2 regions of the Peribacillus sp. NPDC097198 genome follow, and region 1 is predicted to be linked to the other one. Evidence: a T-box and tRNA genes for the amino acid it is inferred to sense, from the RefSeq annotation. Region 1 holds a T-box; the other holds one or more tRNA genes.
The links. A T-box is a leader RNA that pairs with one kind of tRNA and senses whether it is charged. The one in region 1 lies ahead of ACIQXQ_RS13810 (valine--tRNA ligase), so its partner is inferred to be a tRNA-Val.

Region 1 (12,623 bases):
AATACCTTTACACTTCCGATTGTGGCTTATAACGTAAGTGGGGAGTATTCAATGGTGAAGGCTGCCGCCCAAAACGGCTGGATCGATGAAAAATCAATCGTAATGGAAATGATGACAGGCTTCAAACGAGCAGGCTCTGACTTGATTATTACTTATTTTTCAAAAGATGTAGCCCGTTGGATCGATGAAGATAATAAGTGAGGAAAAAATAATATAGTTTATTAGAGAAAAGGGGACGGATACATGCGTTCATACGAAAACTCAAAAAAGGCGTTTACCGAAGCTAAAGACCTGATGCCAGGGGGCGTAAATAGTCCTGTCCGTGCCTTCAAGTCAGTGGATATGGATCCTATTTTCATGGAACGGGGTAAAGGATCCAAACTCTATGATATTGATGGCAACGAATATATTGACTACGTTCTTTCATGGGGTCCACTTATTCTTGGTCACACGAATGACCGTGTAGTTGAGGCATTGAAAAAGGTAGCAGAATCAGGTACAAGCTTCGGTACTTCTACGCTGATTGAAAATGAACTGGCTAAGCTAGTCATCGAGAGGGTCCCTTCAATCGAAATGATCCGAATGGTTTCTTCAGGAACAGAAGCTACGATGAGTGCATTGAGATTGGCGCGTGGCTATACAGGCCGCGATAAAATCCTGAAATTTGAAGGGTCTTATCATGGACATGGTGATTCCTTGCTGATTAAGGCCGGCTCTGGTGTGGCTACGCTTGGCTTACCTGATAGTCCAGGAGTGCCTGAAGGAATTGCAAAGAATACCATCACGGTACCATATAATGATCTTGCAGCCACTAAATACGCGTTCGAACAGTTTGGTGAAGATATCGCCTGTATAATCGTCGAGCCGGTTGCAGGGAATATGGGAGTCGTACCGCCACAACCTGGTTTCCTTGAAGGACTACGTGACTTGACGACCCAATACGGATCCTTATTGATCTTTGATGAAGTCATGACAGGCTTCCGAGTAGGTTATAACTGTGCTCAAGGTTATTTCGGCGTTGATCCGGACTTGACTTGCCTAGGTAAAGTGATCGGCGGCGGTTTACCTGTCGGGGCTTTCGGCGGCAAACGTAAAATCATGGAGCAAGTAGCCCCAAGCGGTAATATTTATCAAGCAGGTACATTATCTGGTAACCCTCTTGCGATGACAGCAGGACTTGAAACCCTGAGTCAATTGACACCTGAATCGTATGATGAGTTTACCCGTAAAGGCGATATGCTTGAAAAAGGAATCGGGGAAGCGGCGAAACAATATGGCATTCCCTATACATTCAACCGTGCCGGTTCCATGATCGGACTTTTCTTTACAAATGAAGATGTAGTGAACTATGATACAGCCAAAACATCTGATTTAGAGTTTTTTGCATCGTACTACCGGGAAATGGCGAACCAAGGGATTTATCTTCCGCCTTCTCAATACGAAGGCTTATTCCTATCAACGGCTCATAGCGATGAAGACATTGAAAAAACAATCGCAGCAGCTGAAAAAGCTTTCGCTACATTGAAAAAATAATCGTAAGGGTTTCCCCATTCTGGGGAAGCCCTTTTTTATTTGTGATGATTTCCCCCCTCCATTCAACCGTTTGTTCGATTCATTCATCCATTTTTCCCATTGATTAAAGGAATAATCATTTCCCTTTCCTCATAGATTGTTATTGGTATAGGTACTGTTTTTCTGAAGCTGAAAGGAGGAGTTGTCTTGTCGCAAGAAAATGAATCGTATTTGCGATTTTCTTTGGAAGAGTCCGTTTGGTTTCATAAGGGACAGGAAGTGGCTGAGCTCTATTCCATATCCCTCGATCCAAATGTGACGATCCAGGAAAGCGATCAATATGTGTTTATCCGGGGTTCATTAGATTTAAGTGGTGAATACAAAGACTCGCAAAACGGTGATTATGAGGAATTTCCTCAAAGCTTTTTGCCGAAAGCCGTTCAAAAGGTTGAGAGGCATCCAGATGGTCTCAATGAATTCACACACCGATTTCCGGTTGATATAACGATACCGAATAACCGAATCTCCTCATTGGAGGAAATCGATATCACGATTCAGAGTTTTGACTATGCCCTGCCTGAACATAACTGCCTAAAATTACAGGCGGATTTGTTGATAACCGGTATTTACAATGATTCCTATGTGGAAGAGCGCATGGAAGTAGATCAAGAGACCGAGGAGACTGAGTTTCTTGAGGAATCAGATGACGAAAATGAATCATACGTTCCATATGCGGCTGCAGAACCACCCGTCCCTGATTTCCATCATGTCTTCCGCAATGACGAGCAAAGTGATCTATATACGCCATTTTCCGCAGAAGCAAAACGAGTCGCGGAAGCAAAAGAGGATGAAGAAGAGGAACCGGTATACCTAAGCAACCATCAACATAACGCCCCTGTTTTTGAAATTCCTGTATCCCCATTTCCTGAGGAGATGCAGTGGGAAGCCGAGGTCAACAGACAGGATAACGACATAGAGACGCAAGTGAAAAGAAGAGTAATTGAAATTGAGGAAGAGAAAAATGAGACTCCTGTTTCCAAGGAAAAGTGGCCAGCATCGTTTGAGACAGAAAAAGGAGGAAGAATTGAAGAGCAGGTTAAAAGAAGGGTGGATGAGATAGAGGGAGGAAAAGGAGAAAGTATCGAGGAACAGGTCAAAAGGCGAGTGGATGAAATCGAGGCAAAAAAAGATGCAGAGAACAAAGGGAACATCGAGGAACAGGTCAAAAGAAGAGTGGCTGAGATAGAAGATAAAAAAGGAAAACGTATTGAAACCGAAGTGAAAAGAAAAGTCGCTGAAATAGAAGAAGAAAAGGAAGGCTCCGTTTATTTGACCGATGTGGAAAATGTGCCAGTGGTTAAAATTCCGGGTTCGCCTCATCAAGAACAAGATGTCATCGTCAATAGGCAAGATGACAATCTTAGTGATGAGAATGAATCCTCAAGCCTCGAAAAGGATCCGGAATCCCTTTCATCTTTGACCGATCTATTCAAAAGAAGAGAAAAACCAGAAAAACAGGCAAAAGAAATGAAAAATTATAAAGGCAGAAAAAAGCAAAATGCCGAACAAGGTGAAAAAGAAAACCAGGATAATACGGATAAGCAACACACCATCATGGATCTTTTCGGAAGAAAGCAGGAAGAAGAATTGGTCAGGATGAAGGTCTGTATTGTACAGCAGGGGGAAACGATAGATGATCTGGCCCAGCGTTATGGCGTCACGGTACAATCCTTGCTTCTTAGTAATGAACTAGAAGGCAATCAGAGCGTTACCGAAGGGCAAGTCATTTACATTCCAAAGTCCATTGCTTACAAAAACTAATCACAAGCAGAAAGCAGGGCCTTGGCTCTGCTCCTGCTTTATCTTGCATTTCAAATGATTGGCGAGCTTTTTTAAAAAGAAAGTGAGTGAGTCTCGTGAGGGAAAACGAGAATCAACAAAAGAATATTCAGGATAGTGATTCAGCCTATGTCTTAAAAGAATACGCGCTTTATGTACAATATATCGAGGACTTTGGACGAGTGAAAAAAGTGTATAGCGACCGTGGTACCTTTGCCTTGAAATCGATTACGCCCCACAATGGAATGGACTTTATCCGAAATATCCAAACATTGTATCACCGGGGATATAACCGAATTGTGCCTATTTACCAAACGATGGACCAGCGCTATGCTGTGCTTCATAATGGCCGATTATATTACCTGATGCCTTGGTTGAATAATGAAGAAAATGGCGAACGTGATGAGAAACATAAGCAAATGTTCAGAGAACTTGCACGGATGCATACACTGTCTGTGAAAGAAACAGAGGTGGATACAGAGGAGCGGGAAGCTCATTATGAAAGAACGCTGAGTGAGTGGAATACGCAGAAGGACTTTATGGAGGAGTACATTGTCACCTGTGAAAGAAAGTGGTATATGTCTCCATTTGAGATGTCGGTCTGCACCTTTTTTACGGATATCACCCAGGCATTGAACTACTCTATCAAAAAGTTTGAAACATGGTTCGAAAAGACAAAGGAAAGTGAAAAAGTAAGGACCGTCCTCACCCACGGAAAGGTTTCATTGAAGCACTTTGTATATGATGAACGAGGATATGGTTACTTTATCAATTTCGAGAATTCGAATACGGCCCCTCCCCATTTTGACTTACTACCTTTTCTCGTCAAAACGGCGAGGACCTATCCAGTCCAATGTGATGATTGCGTCGATTGGCTTTATAATTATCTTCGTTTCTTTCCTTTGAAAGAAGAGGAAATGCTGCTGATGCAAAGTTATTTGGCTTTCCCGGGATCAGCACTGGATGTGGTGAAGAACTATTCCGAGGGTAAAGGTCTAAGGACGGAACTGGATAATGTCACGAAGTTGCAACGACAATTCTGGCTTTTGAAGAATGTGGAATATATGGTGATGAAGGTCGAGGAAGTCGAAAAACAGAAAAAAGCGGCTGCCGAGGCGGCCAAAGAGGAACAATCGCCCCCAAGCTAAATATACATGAATGGATGAATATCCAATCATGTATATTTTTTTGTTGTAGGGGAATAATTATATCCATTCTAAATATAAAGACATGGCTAAGAAAATAAAGGCGACCAACAGGAGCATATCGAAGAAAGTTGGAAATATTAATGTACGTATTCCTTGAAAAACAATAAAGGGGACAATGAATTGCTGACAAACACCGCGGAACTTTTTCATCCAAGGTGGCAACGTATAAGGTGAGTATTTTCGTCTCAAGATTGCACCTTCCTTTGTAGGACTTCTTTTATTGTATGGGAGGGCTGCGAAACATGTGAGAAATGCGGAACATCATGAAACGTTGATGGTATAATAGGAAGATCGTTCTGTTCTTGTGAGCCTCCCTTAGTGAATAGGGCTATACTTACGAAAGTAAACGAAAAGATGATTGACTCGACCCCCCTTTTTTTTGTACTATATACTATATGCAATTAATGATTTTACATATGAATATAAATGAATGTAAAGACCGGAAATAGTAAGATGAAATGCCCTTTTCAGAGAGGAAACCATTGGTGCGAGGTTTCTAAGCAGGCAGCATCAGAAGTCGTCCGCGAGCAGTCTTCGTGAATAGTTAGTAGCGAAGGCCGGTGAAGAGCCGTTATCCGATTTGAGAGCCGAGAAAAGATTTCTTTCTTTTTCGGAAAAAAGGTGGCACCGCGAACAACTTCCTTCGTCCTTTTATGATGATGGAAGTTTTTTTTATGCCCAAAAGGAGGAAAACAACATGGAAGAAAACCAAATTTCGATGCCAACAAAATATGATCCGCAAACGATAGAGAAAGGCCGTTATAAATGGTGGCTTGATGGGAAGTACTTTGAAACAACAGGTGATGATAAAAAAGAACCGTATACAATCGTCATCCCTCCACCAAACGTAACAGGTAAGCTACATCTTGGTCATGCTTGGGATACAACACTACAAGATATCTTGACACGTATGAAGCGTATGCAAGGATATGACGTGCTATGGCTTCCTGGTATGGACCATGCCGGTATCGCAACACAGGCGAAAGTGGAACAAAAGCTTCGTGCTGAAGGCGTTAGCCGCTATGACCTAGGTCGTGAGAAATTCGTGGAAGAAACATGGAAATGGAAAGAGGAATATGCAAGCCATATCCGTGAACAATGGGCAAAACTTGGTCTTGGCCTTGACTATACCCGCGAACGCTTCACGCTAGATGAAGGTCTTTCTAAAGCGGTCAATGAAGTATTCGTTACCCTTTATAAAAAAGGATTGATTTATCGTGGCGAATATATCATTAACTGGGACCCATCGACGAAAACGGCCATTTCTGATATCGAAGTAATCTACAAAGATATTCAAGGTGCATTCTATCATATGAAATACCCGCTAGTTGACGGATCGGGAGAAATTGAAATTGCGACAACCCGTCCAGAAACGATGCTTGGTGATACGGCAGTTGCGGTACATCCTAAAGATGACCGTTACAAGCATTTAATCGGGAAAATGGTTCGTCTGCCAATCACAGGTCGTGAAATTCCGATCGTAGGCGATGATTATGTGGATATGGATTTCGGTTCGGGTGCCGTTAAAATTACACCGGCTCATGACCCTAATGACTTTGAAATCGGAAACCGTCATAATCTAGAACGCATCCTTGTCATGCATGAAGATGGTTCGATGAATGAGAAGGCCGGTAAATATGAAGGAATGGACCGTTTCGAATGCCGTAAGCAAATCGTCAAAGACTTGCAAGAAGCTGGAGTACTCTTCAAAATTGAAGACCACCTTCACTCTGTCGGCCATTCAGAGCGTAGCGGAGCAGTTGTAGAACCATATCTTTCTACTCAATGGTTCGTTAAAATGCAGCCTCTTGCTGATGCATCGGTTGACCTTCAAAAGAAATCCGAGGATGAAAAGGTCAACTTCGTTCCTGATCGTTTCGAGAAAACATATCTGCACTGGATGGAAAATATCCGCGATTGGTGTATTTCCCGTCAACTTTGGTGGGGTCACCGCATCCCGGCCTGGTACCATAAAGAAACAGGCGAGGTATACGTGGGACAGGAAGCACCTGCTGATGCACAGAACTGGGAACAGGATACAGACGTCCTGGACACTTGGTTCAGCTCCGCACTATGGCCGTTCTCGACTATGGGCTGGCCGGACAAGGAAAGCATCGATTTCAAACGTTACTATCCGACCGGAGCACTTGTAACAGGATATGATATCATTTTCTTCTGGGTATCACGGATGATTTTCCAAGCGCTTGAATTTACGGGAGAGCGCCCATTCGAAGACGTTCTGATCCATGGTCTTGTTCGTGATGAACAGGGACGCAAGATGAGTAAATCGCTTGGCAATGGTGTCGATCCAATGGATGTCATCGACCAATATGGTGCAGATTCGCTACGTTACTTCCTTTCAACAGGAAGCTCACCAGGGCAAGATCTTCGTTACAGCACGGAAAAAGTGGAAGCGGTATGGAATTTCTCCAATAAGATCTGGAATGCCTCCCGTTTTGCCTTAATGAACATGAATGGCATGACCTATGATGAAATCGATTTAAGCGGTGAAAAGTCCGTTGCTGATAAATGGATCCTTACTCGATTGAATGAAACGATTTCAAACGTGACAAGACTTGCGGACCGTTATGAATTCGGTGAAGTGGGTCGCGTGCTTTATAATTTCATTTGGGATGATTTCTGTGACTGGTATATTGAAATGGCTAAACTTCCGCTATATGGCGAAGACGAAGCGGCGAAGAAAACGACTCGTTCGATTCTTGCATACGTGCTAGATAACACGATGAGATTGCTTCACCCATTCATGCCGTTCATAACGGAAGAAATTTGGCAAAATCTTCCGCACCAAGGCGAATCAATCACGGTTGCTGCATGGCCTGAAGTGAAGGAAGAGTTAACGGATACAGCTGCAGCGGAGGAAATGAAACTGCTTGTTGAAATCATCCGTTCAGTTCGGAATATCCGTTCTGAAGTCAACACGCCTTTAAGCAAAAAAATCAACTTGATTCTAAAAGCAAAAGATGAGTCCATTTTAGAAACATTAGAAAAAAACAGCAGCTATATCGAGCGCTTCTGTAATCCTGAACAATTGACAATCGGCATCGATGTCGAAGAACCAGCACAAGCCATGACAGCTGTGGTTACGGGTGTTGAACTGATCCTTCCACTAACAGGACTGATTAATATCGACGAAGAAGTGAAACGTCTTGAAAAGGAACTCGACAAACTTAATAAAGAAGTAGAACGCGTACAGAAAAAACTAGGCAACGAAGGCTTCGTCAAAAAAGCACCAGCAAGCGTCATTGAAGAAGAACGTGCCAAAGAAAAAGACTATAGTGAGAAACGTGATTCTGTCATTCATAGAATCAATGAATTGAAACAGCTTTAAAAAAACAAAAAAGGATGAACCGGCTATGTAAGAAGCTGGTTCATCCTTTTTTGTTTACTTAACCGATAGTTTCTCTTTTATAAACAATAAATACTCTTTTACAATATTAAGATTGCTGAGCGCACTTAACGTTCTGCTTCCCACTACATCTTCAATTTCATTGAGCATGAGGCTGCCATCTTCGGCGAAAATGAAATCGATCCCGACCATGCCAAAGTCAAAGGCAGCGATTACCCGTTCTACAAGTGTCCGTTCGGCAGCTGACAGCTCATATAACGAAGCAGATCCGCCTAACGTGTAATTGGCCTTGAAGTTAGAAGAGGACTCTCTAAGGACAGCTGCAATGATTCTGTTCCCAATGACAAAGACACGGATATCCTTTCCGAATACACCCGGTTTTTGAACGATCCATTTTGCGTTAGGCAGTTCTCTCAAGTCTTTTTCATGTTCAATCAAGTAAACCTGTTTTCCACCACGTCCATGAACGTCTTTCGCAATGAATGGTAATTCCATATCGCTTGTTGAGGGATTACCATAGCAATAAACTGTATCTGACATTGGAATGCCGATAGAAGTCACATATTGATGCGTCTTTGCTTTGTCATTCACGATTTCCGAGATGAAAGAAGAGTTGAAGCATGTGATATGTAGCCTTTCCAATTGTTTGGTGAAGAAAGGATCGATGGTCCGGACTATCGCAAAATCAGGCAAATCTATCGGTTCGTGCTTATGTACGACATACAATTGATTCGAACGGTGGCCGATTTGTAGGTGGTCGCGATAATATAAACGCAAATCTAGGTCGAGACTTTTGGCCTCTTCCAGCATCCAATCTATGTATCCCCTGTTTTTTGCGGCATCTTCTTGGTTATAAATCAGCCAGCCTGTATGCTTTTTCATTGGAATCCCTTTCTTTCGAATGCATCCATCACATAATCAAACATGCTGTCAGCAATATTAATGCCCGTACATTCGCAAATATTAAGCAAGTGCGAGTTCGAGTTCACTTCACATAATAGCGGGCCATCTTCTCCGAACAGCAAATCTACCCCGGCAAAATCCGCACCCAATAGAGTAGCGCAACGGATGGCAAGATCACTTTCTGCCTTGGTGGGTGTGTAGGGGAAGGCTGTTCCACCAGCTGTCATGTTTGCTCGGAAATCATGCTCGGACTTCCGTTGCATGGAAGCGATGACTTGATTGCCGACGACATTGACACGGATATCCCGGCCTTTACTATGCTCAATGAATTCCTGCATAATAAAAGGCCGGTGCCCAAGCTTTTTCACCGTTTCCATAAATTCATCCTCCGTAGGAATTAAATACACCTGTTCCCCGAATGAACCGTATGCTTCTTTTACAACGAGGGGGTAGCCAAGCTCATTGCCGATTTTTTTGAATGCATCTAGGTTCTTTCTTTCTATTCCTTCATAAGTAAACGGGGGAAACAGGGTTTTTGGCATCGGGATGCCGTGACCCGCTAAAGCTTGATGCGTTTTGGCCTTGCTATCGCATATATCGATGGCCGAGCTGCTGTTATATACGGGTAGGCCGAGCAGTTCCAGATGGCGTGCCAAATGAATATCCTTATCCATAAACAGGACGAAATCTGGTAATTTTCCATCAGTTCCTTTTAGATACGGGATTCCCTTTTCAATAACGGGAACCAGGTCGGAATTTCGGACAAGTGTTGCCGATATCCCTTTTCTTTCAGCGGACTCTTGTATGAATAAAGCCAAGCTAGAAAACTTTTCATGTTGCAAATAGCCGTTGACGACAATCCAACAATGGAGTGAAGAAGATTTCATGGTCAATCACTACCTTTCATCTAGGTAAATCGTTAATATATTGATAAAATAATTCTAACGCATAAGAGCGGTATAAAGAAAGAGGAGGCTTATCGATAAATGGTAACGGACATGAATGAAATCAACCGATTTTTTGAAGAAAGACAGGTCCAATTAGGTATGAACTTTGGCTTGTCACGAATGGAAACATTATTAGCTAAATTAGGAAACCCCCATGTAGGGCTTAAATATATACATATTGCAGGGTCCAATGGCAAAGGTTCTACGCTCCAATTCATAAAGGAAATCCTTTTGGCTGAAGGGCTACGGGTGGCTTCTTTCACATCCCCATACTTAATTCGACTGAATGAGCAGGTAAAGATAAACCGGGAGGAAATCAGCGATGAGGACTTTGTCTCTGGATTTCAAGAACTGTGGCCAATCGTACAAGAGATGGATGGTGAAGGAAATGGACCCACTCAATTTGAAATCCTGACAGCGATGGCTTTTTCTTATTTTAGCAAAAAAGGCACGGATTTGGTTTTACTGGAAACGGGACTTGGGGGAAGGCTCGATACCACCAATGTCGTCCAGCCACTTCTTTCCATCATCACCTCCATTTCTTTGGAGCATACGAATATCCTCGGTAATACGCTTGGAGAAATTGCTTTTGAGAAGGCAGGGATCATTAAAAGAGGGGCACCCATCATCAGTGGAGTGACGACAGAGGAACCAGCAAAGGTGATAGAAGATAAAGTACGTTCCATGGACGTTCCCTATTATCAAATCGATAAAGACGTTCATGTACATGCCATTAAGCAGGATGAACTCGGCCAAAGCTTCTCTTTTTCATTCAAGGATACCACCATCGAAAATATAGCGGTAAAGATGCTAGGGCGCCATCAAATCAATAATGCGGCACTGGCCATCGCAGCTGCTACAATTGTAAGAGAGGACATCCCTGAACAAAGCATTCGGAAGGGGATAGGGGAAGCACAGTGGAATGGCCGTTTTGAGATAATTTCAAATGAACCGTTGATCATCATTGATGGGGCGCATAATCCAGCCGGTATTGAGGTGCTGCTTAACACGTTAAAGACACGCTATCCGGATTATCGTTACCGGTTTATATTCAGTTCGTTTCGTGATAAGGATTATGCTACGATGCTTCAGCTACTCGACACGGAAGCAAGTCAAATAACGGTTACGGAATTCAAGCATGAACGGGCAGCGAACGCGGAAGTGCTTTATGAACAATGTTCTAAGGAGAAACGGGAATTGGAGAAGGATTGGCAGAAAGCGATCATAACCGGCAAACAAAGAACAAACGCACGAGAAGTACTGGTCATCACGGGTTCCCTCTATTTCCTTTCTCTTGTCCGGAAATTTGTATACAGTGTTGAGTGATCATCAGCATGTGCCACTTATTGCAGCCATTTTTTCTATCATATTTAGCTTTATACCCATTTGTCTTTTAAGACAGAAGGGTTTTTTTAGGTTCCAAAACCAAATAAACAAGACTTTTAACCTACTAGTTTTAAAGTTTTTTAATTTGGGTATAGTGCTAAAGTAACTGATTACTGGTATGATTGATGTGTCAAGATACTCATGGGGATGGGGAGAATAAATGATTATTTCTAGTACAAAAAGAATGGCTGTCTATGCGTTGTGGTTTCTTATTATACCCGCTGGTTTAGTCGGGACTTTTCATGTATTTCCGCCAATCACGAGTGGGAATACGGGAGACATTGTTGCTTTTCTCGTACTCATCAGTGTGTTGGCCTCGATGCCAATTATGATTAATAATATCACAATTATACAAGGTGTTTCGCTCGCGGTCTTTCTTGTGTTCGGACTAGCTATTGAAATCCTGGTCACACAGGTTGCCTTCATGTTCATTATAGTCAGGCTTCGATTAGCCAAAAAGGATTGGTATCGTTTTCCGCTTAATTCCATCACGTCATTTATCTTTTGCCTATTAAGTGGGCTGGTCTATTATGGTTTAGGTGGAGATCATGATTTCACTTCCGGTATTGATGCTTTTGACATTCTGTTGATTCTCGTTTATCAATGTTCCTATTTTTTATTCAATCAGTTAGCGGTCATCGTCGCACATTCATTGCTGTATGGAAAAAAGCTGGAGATGAAAACAAAGGATACTTTCTGGGACGGTTTCTCAAGCCTCATGACCATGCCAATCGGGATTATTTTATTTATTTTATATATCGAAATGGGGACCCTGGCCATTTTGCTCGTAGGGGCGGCTTTGATTAGTTTGGCTTTTATCATGAAACAATACTATTTTACTAAGGAAATAAACAGGCATTTAAAAAAGGTGAGTGAATTTGGTCATCAGTTGACTCGAAGGCTACAGGCGAACGAGGTACTGGATCTATTTATTGATGGTAGTTCAGCAATCATCCCTTCCAAGTACACGCTGGTCTTCGAGATATTCGATGAAAAAGAAAACGCCCAGATATTACGATATGCAGAAAATGGCGTACAAATAGAAAAAAGGATTCAACCTGTTTCCATAAAAGAAGGAATTTATGCAACCCTTTTTCAATTAAAAAAAGCAAAGGTCTTTCATTCTAAAAAGGAATGGAAGCATCTGTCCAATTATGGGAATTTTCCAGAAGACGTGGAAAGCATCATGGCCATTCCTATTCTTCGAAACTCCGTTGTGGCTGGAGTAATCATTGTTACCTCTTCCAAGAAGAGGGCGTATGGAACGCATCAAACGAAGATTATGGACATTCTCTCCTCCTACCTATGGGTGGCTCTTGAAAATGCTCGCCATTATCAAAAAACGAAATATAGCAGTGAACGATGCGCATTAACTCATTTATATAACTTTCGGTATTTTGAATGTGTGTTACATAAGGAATTCGAACGTTTACAAAACCATTCAATCAATCAGTTGTCGCT
Region 2 (12,623 bases), on a different contig from region 1:
GCTCTTCATCATGCGGATAGAATAACACAGCTGGATTGCCTTGATTATGTTGTGCCCGCATCGATTTATCCATCCGATGCTGATTTCGTTTTATCATTCTATTTGCCGTAGCAACAATCTCATGGGAAGAACGGTAATTTTCGGTCAACTTCACGACTTGCGAACCAGGGAAGTCATGGTTGAAATTCAGGATATATTTTGGATCACTCCCACGGAATGAATAGATGGCTTGATCGTCATCACCAACTGCACAAACATTTTTTGTTTCCGCTGAAAGGAGTTTTATCAACTCATATTGAACTTTATTAATATCCTGAAACTCGTCCACTAAAAAATAGCGGAACCGTTGTTGATATTTAAATAACAAGTCAGGGTGGCTCTTCAAAAATACGTAGCAACCTACCAACATATCATCGAAATCATATTTACTTGTTTGTTCTTTATATGCTTCATACTTTTTATAAAGGAATAGACAGGATTTCTCCCAATCATCATTCGGTTTGACATCGTCAGGAAAAATCAATGAGTTTTTCCAGAGGCCGATTTGCTGAAGTGCCTGATCATAGGCAAATTCCTTTTCATCAAGCTCCAACTCCCGACCGGCCTGCTTCAATATTTTTTCTTTTTCCCAATTCCACTTCAACAGGAAGTCCCGTTGCCACTTTGCAGGCTCATGAAAAATCAGGATTTTATAAAAGATGCTGTGGAAGGTGCCACTAACAATTTGAGAGACGAGGGAAGGGGACATATAAGGGTAGCTGATTAGCCGCTGCTGCATCTCCTTTGCGGATTTCGCTGTAAAGGTTACAAGCATAATGCTTTTAGGATTTATTTTTTCTACAGTTAGCATATAGGCAGTCCTTACCGTCAATACTCTGGTTTTACCGCTTCCAGCCCCGGATAAAACAAGGACGGGACCTTCTATCGTTTTTACTGCTTTTAACTGTTCGTCATCAAGCATGATCCCTTTTTCAGATAGTTCCTGAAAGTAAGGGTCCAAAAGTTCTGTGCGGACGGAAGGTTTATCCAAATAGGGAGGATTGCCTGTAATGGTCCGACTTTTCAAAAATGGTTCGATAACAGTCTTCGTTTCGGTAATGGTACGTGATTTAGGAATTCTGAATCCGTTTTGTTCCATGTATTCTAAAGGTTTAGTTTCAGGTTTTGATATAGGATTTGGCATTTCACAAGCAGGTCGTGAAGGGTCACTGTGATAAAAGTAAGGTGTTTCATGAATGCCAATGAATAATTTCACTGGATTATCACATATGACACAAGAGAGCTGATCACGTTTTCCTTTTTCAAAGAGTGTCTGCAGCTCACTAGCCGAAACAGTAAGTAGATGTACGATTTCATTTCCCGATTTTGCTTGATTCATATAAATGGATACCTCAAATCTATTAAAAATATCGGCAATCTCCATTTTACCAGAGAAATAGAAAAAAAGAATCCGGAAAAGATGTTTCGTTTCATTCTGGATTGGGTATGTAAAGGACAAGAGAACCTATATAGTGAGGAGGGTTAATGATGGGATACATAGCGCCAGTAACGCAATTCGAATACATTCAATACGCAAACCGGACAGTAGAAGCGGAGAGAAAGCCAAGAATCGTTGATGGAACGACACCCATTCAGCCAATTCGTTTTGACCAAGTGCTGGAAGACGAAACGAAGCGGTCGGAAAAATTTGACCATGTCACGAATATGAATCAGGACAGATCACCTGGAGCAGGTGCGTATAAGAATCATTTACTAATGAGGGCCCAAGAGGAAATCACGGCCGAAATGACAGGAAAAGGAGGATATGTAAACGAAATGGTCTAAAGCTTCAATAGAAATACAAAAGGACACATTTATGTGTCCTTTTTGTGTTCACTCTTAAAGAACGTCTAATTCTACAATTAGAGCTAATAATAATTGTAGTAACAATTGAATGTTAACGGCGATTTGAGCATCGGTTGTAGTAATTTCGATATCACGGCTGTTTTCAACAATTGTTTTTTGACGTGTAATTTGTTTAACATTAGAAGATTGAATCAACTCTTGAGTAATGCGGTCGGCTTGGTCAGAGTCTGCAATGGAAATGCTGACGATGACAGCGATGGCTGCTTGGATTGCCGTCTGTAAAGAAAGGGCCGCTTTAACATCTGTAGAGATTACTCTTACATTACAAGAATCTTTAATGTAAACAAGCTCTTCAGATAGTTGGAGTTGCGAATTATCCTGTTTAGCTTCTTGTTCAATTTCGTTTGCAGATTCTTCACAGAATGATGTTAGGGGATGGTTGGTGTTATTGTCTAGAGCCGACCATGATCTTTCAGAATGTTTTGTTGTATTGCAATTGTTGCTATGATATACATTTTGGTTCATGTCGTTTTTTCCTCCTTAGGGTTTAATTCCCTATTAAAATATGCTATGCATGTAAATTTGGTTGGACGAATAAATCAATTCATTCGTTTATTTTCAAATATTTTTTTGAAGAGTTTGTGCGAACGGATGAAGCATCATGGAATGAAGTGTTCATAATGAATGGTAAAGAAGCAAGGTCCAGTCTGCGCTTCATACCGAAAAGAGCGTAATTGAATAGGAGGAATGTTAGTTATTTGTCTTTGATATCGGAATAACTAGTGTGGTGAGAATTTGTGACGGGATTCACATCGTTTTCTGTAATGCTTTTCTCTTGATTGATAAGCATTTCAGATTGTTTCTGTAAAAACTGTATGGTCTCTTTTAAGTGACTTCTTTCTTTATCACTCAAATCAACTTTATCCTTTTTGACACCGTGCTTTCTCAAAGTCCTTGAAACGAGTAGTTCCATTAACCTTTTTTGAGATTCATCCATGTTGAATCCATTGTTACTCATAAAATTTCCCTCCTTCTTGCTTTCTATATATAGACTATGTTTATTTGTGAATATTGACATAGAATGGGAAGGGATTTTTACGAGAATGGTATATATAAAAAAACGCTGTCCCCTGTGGAAATTCCAAGGGAACAGCGTTTTTATTAGGAAATCTTTTTTTTCATCGTTTTATGGGGAATCCCTGCATCCATAAATTCCTCGGAAATGATTTCATACCCTAATTTCGAGTAAAAGGGGATGGCATGTAATTGAGCATCGAGCTTCAATTGAGAGATGTCATGAGAAATCGCAAATTCTTCAATGGCATTCATGATCAGGGCACCAGCCCCAGTTTTACGGGAGTTAGAGAGTACACAGATGCGCTGGACCTTACCGATCCCGTCAATGATTCGAAATCTCCCCGCACCAATAGGCTGCTCTTCATCGTTATATAAAACAAAGTGGGTGGAGTCTTCTTCATATTGGTCAATCTCTTCTTCAAGTGGGACATGTTGTTCCTCTACAAACACTCTTTTTCTTATGGTGTAAGCATATCCACGTTCTTGCTCGTTTTCAACAATTTTTACAAACACGAAATTATTCAGCTCCTAAACGAAATGTTTCATATACAGTCCATGTTCCATCTTCCAATTGATACAATAAATGAATTCTTTTGACATCTTCTTCATGGCTTACATCAAGCATGCTTAATTGACCTAAAACATCCGAATGTTCGTTATCAGATAGATCTTGTGCAATCGTTATATGTGGAACGAAAGCATGTTCTGTTTCATTTTTGAAGAAATTCTCATCATGAAGCATTTCGTGTAAGTCTTCAAGTTCCTTTGACAGCTCCACTTTAAAATAAATGGTGTTGCTGACGGGTTGGAAGGATTTCGCTTTCGTCACATTTAAGGAGAAAGGCTGGAACTTCCGTGCAATGTCTTTCAAGCGTTCTGCGATTGCTGAAATTTCCGTTTCAGTCGCTTCAAACGGTTGTTTAAGTGTGAGATGTGGTGGAATGAATGCGTACTTTGTGTCATACCGTTTCCGGTAGGAGTTTGCTAAATCTTGAAGTTTTTTTGAAGGGAAAATTGCAACACCATATTTCATATTGTTACCTCCTAAGATTATAATTTAATTTTTCGAAAACTCTAGTCCAAATGCATTTTTTAACCATTCTAACCGAGATTAAAACATTTCCAGAAGGGCCCTTTTTAAGTCTGCCTGCCAAAACTTCCACGTATGATTCCCTTCAAATTCTTCATAGAAGCAAGGGAATCCTTTTTGTTTTAACAATTGATGCAGTTCCCGGTTGGGTTCTATGAAATTTGCCCGGTTCCCATCTGTAGTGGGAACGTCAGTCTCTTCGGTTCCAATCACATGATACAGTTCGAGGAGATGAGGATTCTCAAAACTACGGACAGCATTCATCACTTCTTCATTGGCAAGCGGAGACTGCATGATGCATTTACCGAATGTATGTGGATATTTAAGTGCAGCGAGCAGGGAAACCGTGCCACCAAGAGAATCCCCCATTAATGCCCGGCCATGTCCCATTTGATAGGTTGGGAATTCCTCATCTAAAAATGGAACAAGTTCATGGGCCAGAAATCGTATGTAGGCTTCGTGCTGTTCACCATCAGGATGATATTTCCGTCTACGGTCAAACCGATCTTTATAGGGAATGCCGACGATTATAATATTCTCAATCTCGCCATTTCCTAAAAGTTCATCAGTCACACGACCTATTCGACCCATTTGAAAATAATCTCGACCATCTTGAGCTATGACAAGCGTATATTTATAAAGTGGTGAAAAATTAGCCGGTAAATATACAAGTAGCTCTAATTCCTCAGATAACGCCTCACTTCTAAACATATATTCTTTTATCGTGCCTTTGCGTAAACTCATTTACCGCACCTCTATGAATTTATAATGAAAATAATGTTCTTAGTTATTTTAGCATAGCCATCCTTCTTTTTCCTGTCTGAAGGATATAGAAAAGTGATTTTTCTTTTATTTTCCAAATATTTAGAATGTTTAATGGTATAATGGAAAGATATCAAAAAAAGGGGAGGCAGATAAAATGGCAGATGTACGCGTCCATAGCAGGGAAGTTACAAGAGCGGCTAAACAAACATTACTAGATCGTGGTGTAAGTGTGGAGGCTATTGCAGAGATTGTCTTTGAACTACAATTCCCTTATAAAGCTGATTTGAAATTAGAGGAATGTATTAGAAGTGTTGAAAGGGTGCTTTTAAAGAGAGAAATTCAACATGCCATTTTAGTTGGTGTTGAACTTGATCGACTGGCAGAACAAAAGAAGCTATCGGAACCGCTTCAATCCATTGTCGAATCGGATGAAGGTCTGTTTGGAGTGGATGAAACGATTGCCTTTGGTGCCGTACTTGGTTATGGAAGCATTGCCGTGACAACCTTTGGACATTTGGATAAGAATAAAATAGGCGTCATTCACGAATTGGATAAGAAGCAAGAGGGAGTCGTGCATACCTTCCTCGATGATATTGTTGCAAGCATTGCAGCAAGCGCTGCCTCAAGATTGGCACACCGTCTAAGAGATGATGAAGAATCTTTAACTGAACAAGAAAAGGATATACAGGAAGAAGAGGAATTAATCGGATAAGTTTGGAACAATCAATGATGCGTTAGGTAGTAATCGGGATTATCCTGACCTATCATACCTGGACTTAATAAGGCGGGCAGAGAGGATGTTTTCTATTTTAAACGTTCGTTTTGTCCGCCGAAGAAAGCAAAAGGCACGGATATAACCTGAATATACTTCAAGAACTTCAATTCTGCGCTGTGTAATCTTTCCATTTTCAGATAGGTAAATGATTTCTAAAGGAACCTTTTCATCCATATGTTTCCGAATGATATATTTCATTCCGCTGGCCTCCGTTTCTATCTTTCTTGTTTATATTATATGCGAACATGCGTTTGTTATGCAAGAAAATAAAGAACGTTTGTTCTTGTCTTGTTCCATATCTTTTATTTAAAGGCAAACGCTAAACTTTTTTTAAATAATTCGTTGACTTTTGTCGAAAAGAACTTATAATAAATTATGTACTTAAGTAACAGAGCAAGCCAACTATTACATACGACTTGTTAGCTCAGTGGGAGAGCACTTCCTTGACAGGGAAGGGGTCGTGGGTTCGAATCCCTCACAGGTCATCCAACGGCGTAAGCATTGTACAATCAATGTTTTCGCCGTTTTTTATTATGGTTTTACTGGATGATCCTGAGAAACATATAGGATTCTTTTTAGAGTTCTACTGGTGGGGATGAGCTCCTCTTTCCTTCATTAATGGTGAACCGGGGAATGTAGCCATAACTAAATATTGAAAAGTGTGGTTATTGGAATAAATGGCAGGTTATAAATAAGTGTAAATCGTTGTTTTTCGCTTATATGAAGCATAGAATGAAATATCTAACGATCAATGTGTACAAAAAGAAATGAAATGTTTGTTCTTTTTTCTAAAATTTTTAATGGGAGTTTGTATAAATGAGTAAACAAATTTTTTTAGATCTTCAGGGAATTGTACATCCAAGTAATGTGAGAATGAATGAACCGCTACATCAATATACGTTTACAAAAACAGGTGGCAAGGCAGATTTCTTCGTAATGCCTACAAACTATCAAGAAGTCCAAGCGATATATCTTTATGCGCTTAACAACCATTTACCCTTAACCATCGTGGGGAATGGTTCTAATATGATTATTAAAGATGGGGGCATACGCGGTATCGTCATGACCCTTATTGATATAGCAAGCATGGAATTGGAGGGTAATAAGCTCACCGTTCAAAGTGGTGCTGCTATCATTCAAGCCTCCCGATACGCGTTACAAAATAGTCTAACTGGTTTAGAGTTTGCTTGCGGGATCCCCGGTTCTGTTGGAGGGGCTTTATATATGAATGCAGGGGCATATGGTGGAGAAGTTTCAGATGTACTACAGGAAGCCCTGGTCATCACCCGTTCTGGAGAATTGCAGACTTTGAAAAAGGATGAATTAGAACTGGGCTATCGTTCTAGCCGTTTTTCAAAAGAAAAACTACTGGTATTAGAAGCTACCTTCTTATTAAGAAAGGGAGAATACGAAGACATTAAAAGTAAAATGGATGATTTTACTTTTCAGAGGGAATCTAAACAACCGCTTGAATTTCCGTCTTGTGGAAGTGTCTTCAAACGTCCGCCTGGACACTTTGCAGGTAAATTAATCCAGGATAGCGGGTTGCAAGGGAAGCAAATCGGTGGAGCTCAAGTTTCCACTAAACATGCTGGCTTTATCGTAAATGTTGGTTCCGCGACAGCCACCGATTATTTGGAACTCATTCAATATGTTCAAGACACCGTTAAAAGTAAATTTGACGTGGAGCTTGAAACCGAAGTGAAAATAATTGGAGAAGACTAATATCCTAAAAAAGACTTTCATCAGAAAGTCTTTTTTTCTTTGTTATCAGATCCTTTGATAAAAAGGTACTAATTATAGAACGAAATGATATGTATTGATAAAGATAAAAGTGTACGAGTTACCAAAAGGGGGAAGTATACCTTTAAGTTAAGGGGAACAAGTTATAGAAGGAGAGGGATATATGTGCTTAGAAGGAAAGAAAGTAATCAGTCTTGTGCATCATGATTTCGAGGATTTGGAGCTTTGGTATCCGATTTTAAGATTGAGGGAAGAAGGGGCCATCGTCCATCTTGCCGGAGAAAAGGCAAATGAGACGTATATTGGTAAATATGGTGTGCCAGCCGATTCAGATTTTGATTATGGCAGCATCAAAGCGGAAGACTATGATGCGATTCTTGTTCCAGGAGGCTGGGCACCTGATAAGATTCGTCGGTTTCCTGAAGTAATTTCTCTGATTCAGAGTATGGAAGAAAGCAAGAAGCCGATTGGCCAAATATGCCATGCGGGTTGGGTCTTGGTTTCGGCAGGAATTTTGCAAGGGAAGAAGGTGACAAGTACGCCCGGAATCAAAGATGATATGGAGAATGCCGGGGCACATTGGATGGACGAACCTGTTGTGGTGGACGGAAACCTGGTATCGAGCAGACGTCCACCGGATCTTCCCGATTATTTACGGGAATTGATTCGGGTAATTGAAGAGAAATGAAACAAAAAAGTGGTTTTTCCTGAGGGAGAAATCACTTTTTGTTTCATATAAACTTATTAATTTATGTGATTCAAATTTGTTTTCAAGAAATTTTCGATTACATGGGCCGATACCCCTAATGAAGGGGAATAGGAAGATAAATCAGAAAAGCTGATATGCAATTTTTCTTGATTGAACTGGAGGGCATGGCTTTCAACTACCTTCACTATGGAATCCCTTAACCAGTCCTTGGCCATAGCTAGGCGGTTTCCGATAATAATCTGCTGAGGGTTGAAGGTATTGGAAATATTGCTAATGCCAATCCCAAGATATTGTCCAATTTCTTTGAAAAGGTCACGGATTCCATCATTATGGCTTGCCTGATCAACCAATGATTCAAGCGTGGTTTCTTCCAACTGGAAAAGTGATGATGCCCGTTCAATCAATGCTTTTTCGGATGCGTATAATTCCCAGCAACCCTTGCTTCCACATTTGCAGGGCTTTCCATGAACGTCAATGATCATGTGGCCCATTTCTCCGGAAAATCCATTCGCTCCGCGGTACAGTTCATTTTGCAGGATAATGCCGACCCCAATGCCCATACCCGCGCTTACGTAAACAAGATGTTCATGGCCTTTGCCGGCGCCAAATTTCTTTTCTCCATAGGCCCCGGCATTTGCTTCGTTTTCTATGATGACAGGGAGACCAAACTCTTCTTCCATGTCTTTTTTTAGGCCAACATTCTTCCAACCTAAGTTCGGAGCAAGCAAAATTTCCCCTTTGTTATTAACGATTCCAGGAATACCAATTCCGATTCCTACCACTCCGTAATAGCTTTCGGGGGCAGTTTTTATTAAAGATTGAATCATTTCTTTCATACGATCAAAAGTTTCTTGGTAGTTTGCATTATTCGTATTCCTACTAATTTCCCCTATAACGTCACCATTGAGATCAGTAAGTATACCTAACATATAATTTACTCCAAGATCTATTCCAATCGAGTAGCCGGCCTTTTCTTGAAACAACAACAGGACTGGACGTCTTCCACCGCTAGACTCTCCTGGCCCTGATTCAATGCAAAGATTAGCTTCCAATAATTCATTGACGAGAGAAGAAACAGTCCCCTTAGTGAGTCCGAGATGCTGAGAGATATCTGCCCGAGATATCGGTGCACGTTTCAGGATAGTTTCTAAAATGGCCTGCTTGTTATTCACTTTCATTAGTTGTTGGCTCCAGGTCATCTTTCTACCTCCTCTAATAATAATTCATTTTAGGTAAGTTTTATTATAACAAAAAAAAGTCAAAACACTTAGTATATTCATTAGACAAACTAAGTTATTGCTGGTATTATATTTTTATAAATAATGGAAGCGATTCCAATTTGATTCTATTTAAGGAGGAAATACAACTATGGGTTATTTTGAAACAATCAGTCAAGTAAAGTTCGAAGGTTCAGAATCTTCAAATCAATTTGCCTTTAAATATTACAATCCGGAAGAAATGATTAACGGAAAGACGATGGAAGAGTTTTTACGCTTTGCCGTTTCGTACTGGCATACATTCACTGCAGATGGTACAGATCCATTTGGACAACCAACAATGCTCCGTCCATATAATAAATTTACGGGAATGGACCTAGCAAAGGCACGTGTGGAAGCTTCCTTTGAATTTTTTGAAAAAATGGACGTTCCATTCTTCTGTTTCCATGATGTCGACGTCGCTCCTGAAGGAGACACATTGAGGGAGACAAATAAGAACATGGATGAAATTGTGGCCATGATCAAGGAATACTTGAAGACTAGCAAGACGAAATTACTTTGGAATACGGCGAATATGTTCTCTAATCCTCGCTGGGTTCACGGTGCAGCAACTTCACCGAATGCGGATGTATTTGCCTATGCGGCTGCGAAAGTGAAGAAAGGATTGGAAGTAGGGAAGGAGTTAGGTTCAGAAAATTATGTATTCTGGGGCGGACGTGAAGGCTACGATACGCTTCTTAATACGAATATGAAGTTAGAACTGGATAACTTGGCCCGCTTCTTCCATATGGCCCTGGATTACTCCAAAGAGATTGGTTTCGATGCCCAGTTCTTGATTGAACCAAAACCAAAGGAACCGACGAAGCACCAATATGACTTCGATGTCGCAACGAGTCTTGCTTTTCTACAGACGTATGGCTTGAAGGATCATTTCAAATTCAATATCGAGGCAAACCATGCAATATTGGCAGGCCATACATTCGAACATGAATTGCATGTTGCCCGTACTCACGGGATGCTTGGTTCCGTCGATGCAAACCAAGGGGATACGTTGCTTGGATGGGATACGGATGAATTCCCGACTGACTTGTATTCAACGACGTTGGCGATGTACGAAATCCTTAAAAACGAGGGTCTTGGAACAGGCGGTCTGAATTTTGATGCGAAAGTAAGACGGGGATCTTTCGATTACGAAGATTTATTCCATGCGCATATTGCTGGAATGGATAGCTTTGCGATTGGTACTAAGGTTGCGAAAAAGTTACTTGAAGACAAAGTATTGGAAGATTTCATTGCGGATCGTTACAGCAGTTACACCGCCGGAATCGGCTTGGAAATTGTTGAAGGGAAAACAGATTTTCGTAAGTTGGAAGACTATGCACTTGGTCTTGATGAAATCCAAAATAAATCGGGCAGACAAGAATACTTAAAAGGCATATTGAACAAATACATTCTTAAAGCAATTGCAGAATAAAAGGTGAATGGAGGGAGGAACTAGCATACGATTTATGATTGGATTCATGTATAGTCATATCTTCTAATTCAAGTAGAGGGGGTTATGGAGAAGGAGTTTAATTGGTGAAAGAAAAGAAACTGCTGGAATTACCTTGGCTTTTTTCTTTTACGGGTTTATTCTAACTCTATGAAACTATGAAAAAAAATCGTAACTCACTTTATATTTTTTCACTTACACTAGTAGCGGCACTTGGTGGATTGCTATTTGGATATGATACGGCTGTAATATCCGGGGCGGAAAAATCCCTAGAAGCCTACTTCATTACGAGTTTAGGTCTCGGGTCTTTAGCCCACGGGGCAACGACCTCAAGTGCATTGATTGGGTGTATCATCGGAGGTTTGCTGTCCGGGATGATCTCAAGTAGACTCGGGCGTAAGAATTCATTAATCCTAGCTTCTCTGTTATTCTTTTTTTCTGCTTTAGGGTCCGCTTATCCGGAGTTTTTATTTTTCACAAAAGGCGAACCGACGCTAGCGTTATTGCTCACGTTTAACCTATATCGGATTATAGGCGGTATTGGAGTGGGTTTGGCTTCAGCAATCGTCCCTATGTATATAGGGGAGATTGCTCCTGCTGATATCCGAGGTAAATTGGTATCCTTTAATCAATTTGCCATCATTCTTGGGATGTTAGTCGTGTACTTCGTTAACTGGGCCATCGCTAATGGGCAATCAGTAGAATGGATCAATGACATCGGTTGGAGATACATGTTCGCTTCGGAAGCAATTCCGGCTCTATTGTTTGGTCTGCTCCTGATATTTGTTCCAGAAACACCACGATATCTTGCGTTGAAACATCAAAATGATAAAGCACTGGCAATATTAACAAAGATTAATGGAGCTGTTGAGGCAAAGTCCATTTTTAATGATATTAAACAAACGGTGAATGTATCCAGTGGGAAATTATTATCTTACGGTAAACTAGTAATCGTCATAGGCATTCTCCTATCTGTTTTCCAACAATTTGTCGGCATTAATGTTGCTTTGTATTATGCTCCGCGCATTTTTGAAAGCATGGGAGCAGGAAAAGATGCTTCGATGATGCAAACCATCATTATGGGAATTGTAAACGTTATCTTTACTGTTATTGCCATCATGAACGTGGATAAATGGGGACGAAAACCATTACTCGTAGTCGGTTCCATAGGAATGGCCATAGGAATGTTTGGAGTAGCAGGAATGGCGTACGCCAATGTGATTGGGATTAGCACGTTAGTATTCATTATTGTATATACGGCTTCATTCATGATGTCGTGGGGACCTATTTGCTGGGTATTGATTTCAGAAATATTCCCGAACAAAATTCGAGGCCAGGCCGTTGCCATCGCTGTTGCAGCCCAATGGATCGCCAATTACTTAATATCTGCCACATATCCTATGATGATGGAGTACAGTGGTGCTTTAACATATGGGTTCTATGGTTTAATGAGTGTTCTTTCGGCCATTTTCGTATGGAAGTTCATACCGGAAACGAAAGGAAAGACGTTGGAGGATATGGAAAATATCTGGACGAAATCGGCTTGACAATAAAGAATACGTTTCATTATGATGTGCTGGGTCCCAAAAGGATTTCCAGCACATTTTTCTAAATTGAATAGAGGATGGTGGAACATGAAATATGTCATCGGCGTGGATTTAGGGACGAGTGCGGTAAAGGTTTTATTGATGAATCAACAAGGAAAGGTGTGCGACGAGATTTCAAAGTCATACCCCCTCATACAGGTACAACCAGGGTTCAATGAACAAGATCCCAAGGGATGGGTTGATAAGACGACAGAAGCGCTCAGTGAGTTAGTCAGGAAATTCGATGGGGACACAAATGACATTGAAGGAATTAGTTTTTCCGGGCAAATGCACGGTCTTGTTTTATTGGACCAAGAAGGGAAT

Region 2: it encodes a tRNA-Val, which carries the amino acid that the T-box ahead of ACIQXQ_RS13810 (valine--tRNA ligase) is inferred to sense. The anticodon was not compared.

What each region holds. Positions count from the first base shown of each region.
Region 1 is NZ_JBIWDO010000007.1:67,527-80,149, forward strand. It holds gene hemB (porphobilinogen synthase) at 1-201, shown strand, start outside; gene hemL (glutamate-1-semialdehyde 2,1-aminomutase) at 244-1,533, shown strand; gene ACIQXQ_RS13795 (LysM peptidoglycan-binding domain-containing protein) at 1,720-3,333, shown strand; gene ysxE (spore coat protein YsxE) at 3,429-4,499, shown strand; gene ACIQXQ_RS13805 (hypothetical protein) at 4,557-4,709, opposite strand; T-box leader at 4,986-5,213, shown strand; gene ACIQXQ_RS13810 (valine--tRNA ligase) at 5,257-7,908, shown strand; gene ACIQXQ_RS13815 (ATP-grasp domain-containing protein) at 7,963-8,808, opposite strand; gene ACIQXQ_RS13820 (ATP-grasp domain-containing protein) at 8,805-9,716, opposite strand; gene ACIQXQ_RS13825 (bifunctional folylpolyglutamate synthase/dihydrofolate synthase) at 9,816-11,102, shown strand; gene ACIQXQ_RS13830 (sensor domain-containing diguanylate cyclase) at 11,323-12,623, shown strand, end outside.
Region 2 is NZ_JBIWDO010000002.1:384,028-396,650, forward strand. It holds gene ACIQXQ_RS04940 (ATP-dependent helicase) at 1-1,378, opposite strand, end outside; gene ACIQXQ_RS04945 (hypothetical protein) at 1,528-1,824, shown strand; gene ACIQXQ_RS04950 (spore coat protein) at 1,879-2,370, opposite strand; gene ACIQXQ_RS04955 (hypothetical protein) at 2,600-2,863, opposite strand; gene ACIQXQ_RS04960 (GNAT family N-acetyltransferase) at 3,007-3,435, opposite strand; gene ACIQXQ_RS04965 (YjcG family protein) at 3,440-3,955, opposite strand; gene ACIQXQ_RS04970 (alpha/beta hydrolase) at 4,034-4,756, opposite strand; gene ACIQXQ_RS04975 (phosphatidylglycerophosphatase A family protein) at 4,932-5,489, shown strand; gene ACIQXQ_RS04980 (hypothetical protein) at 5,529-5,750, opposite strand; tRNA gene ACIQXQ_RS04985 (tRNA-Val) at 5,966-6,037, shown strand; gene murB (UDP-N-acetylmuramate dehydrogenase) at 6,369-7,277, shown strand; gene ACIQXQ_RS04995 (type 1 glutamine amidotransferase domain-containing protein) at 7,459-7,983, shown strand; gene ACIQXQ_RS05000 (ROK family protein) at 8,040-9,203, opposite strand; gene xylA (xylose isomerase) at 9,373-10,695, shown strand; gene xylE (D-xylose transporter XylE) at 10,872-12,260, shown strand; gene xylB (xylulokinase) at 12,348-12,623, shown strand, end outside.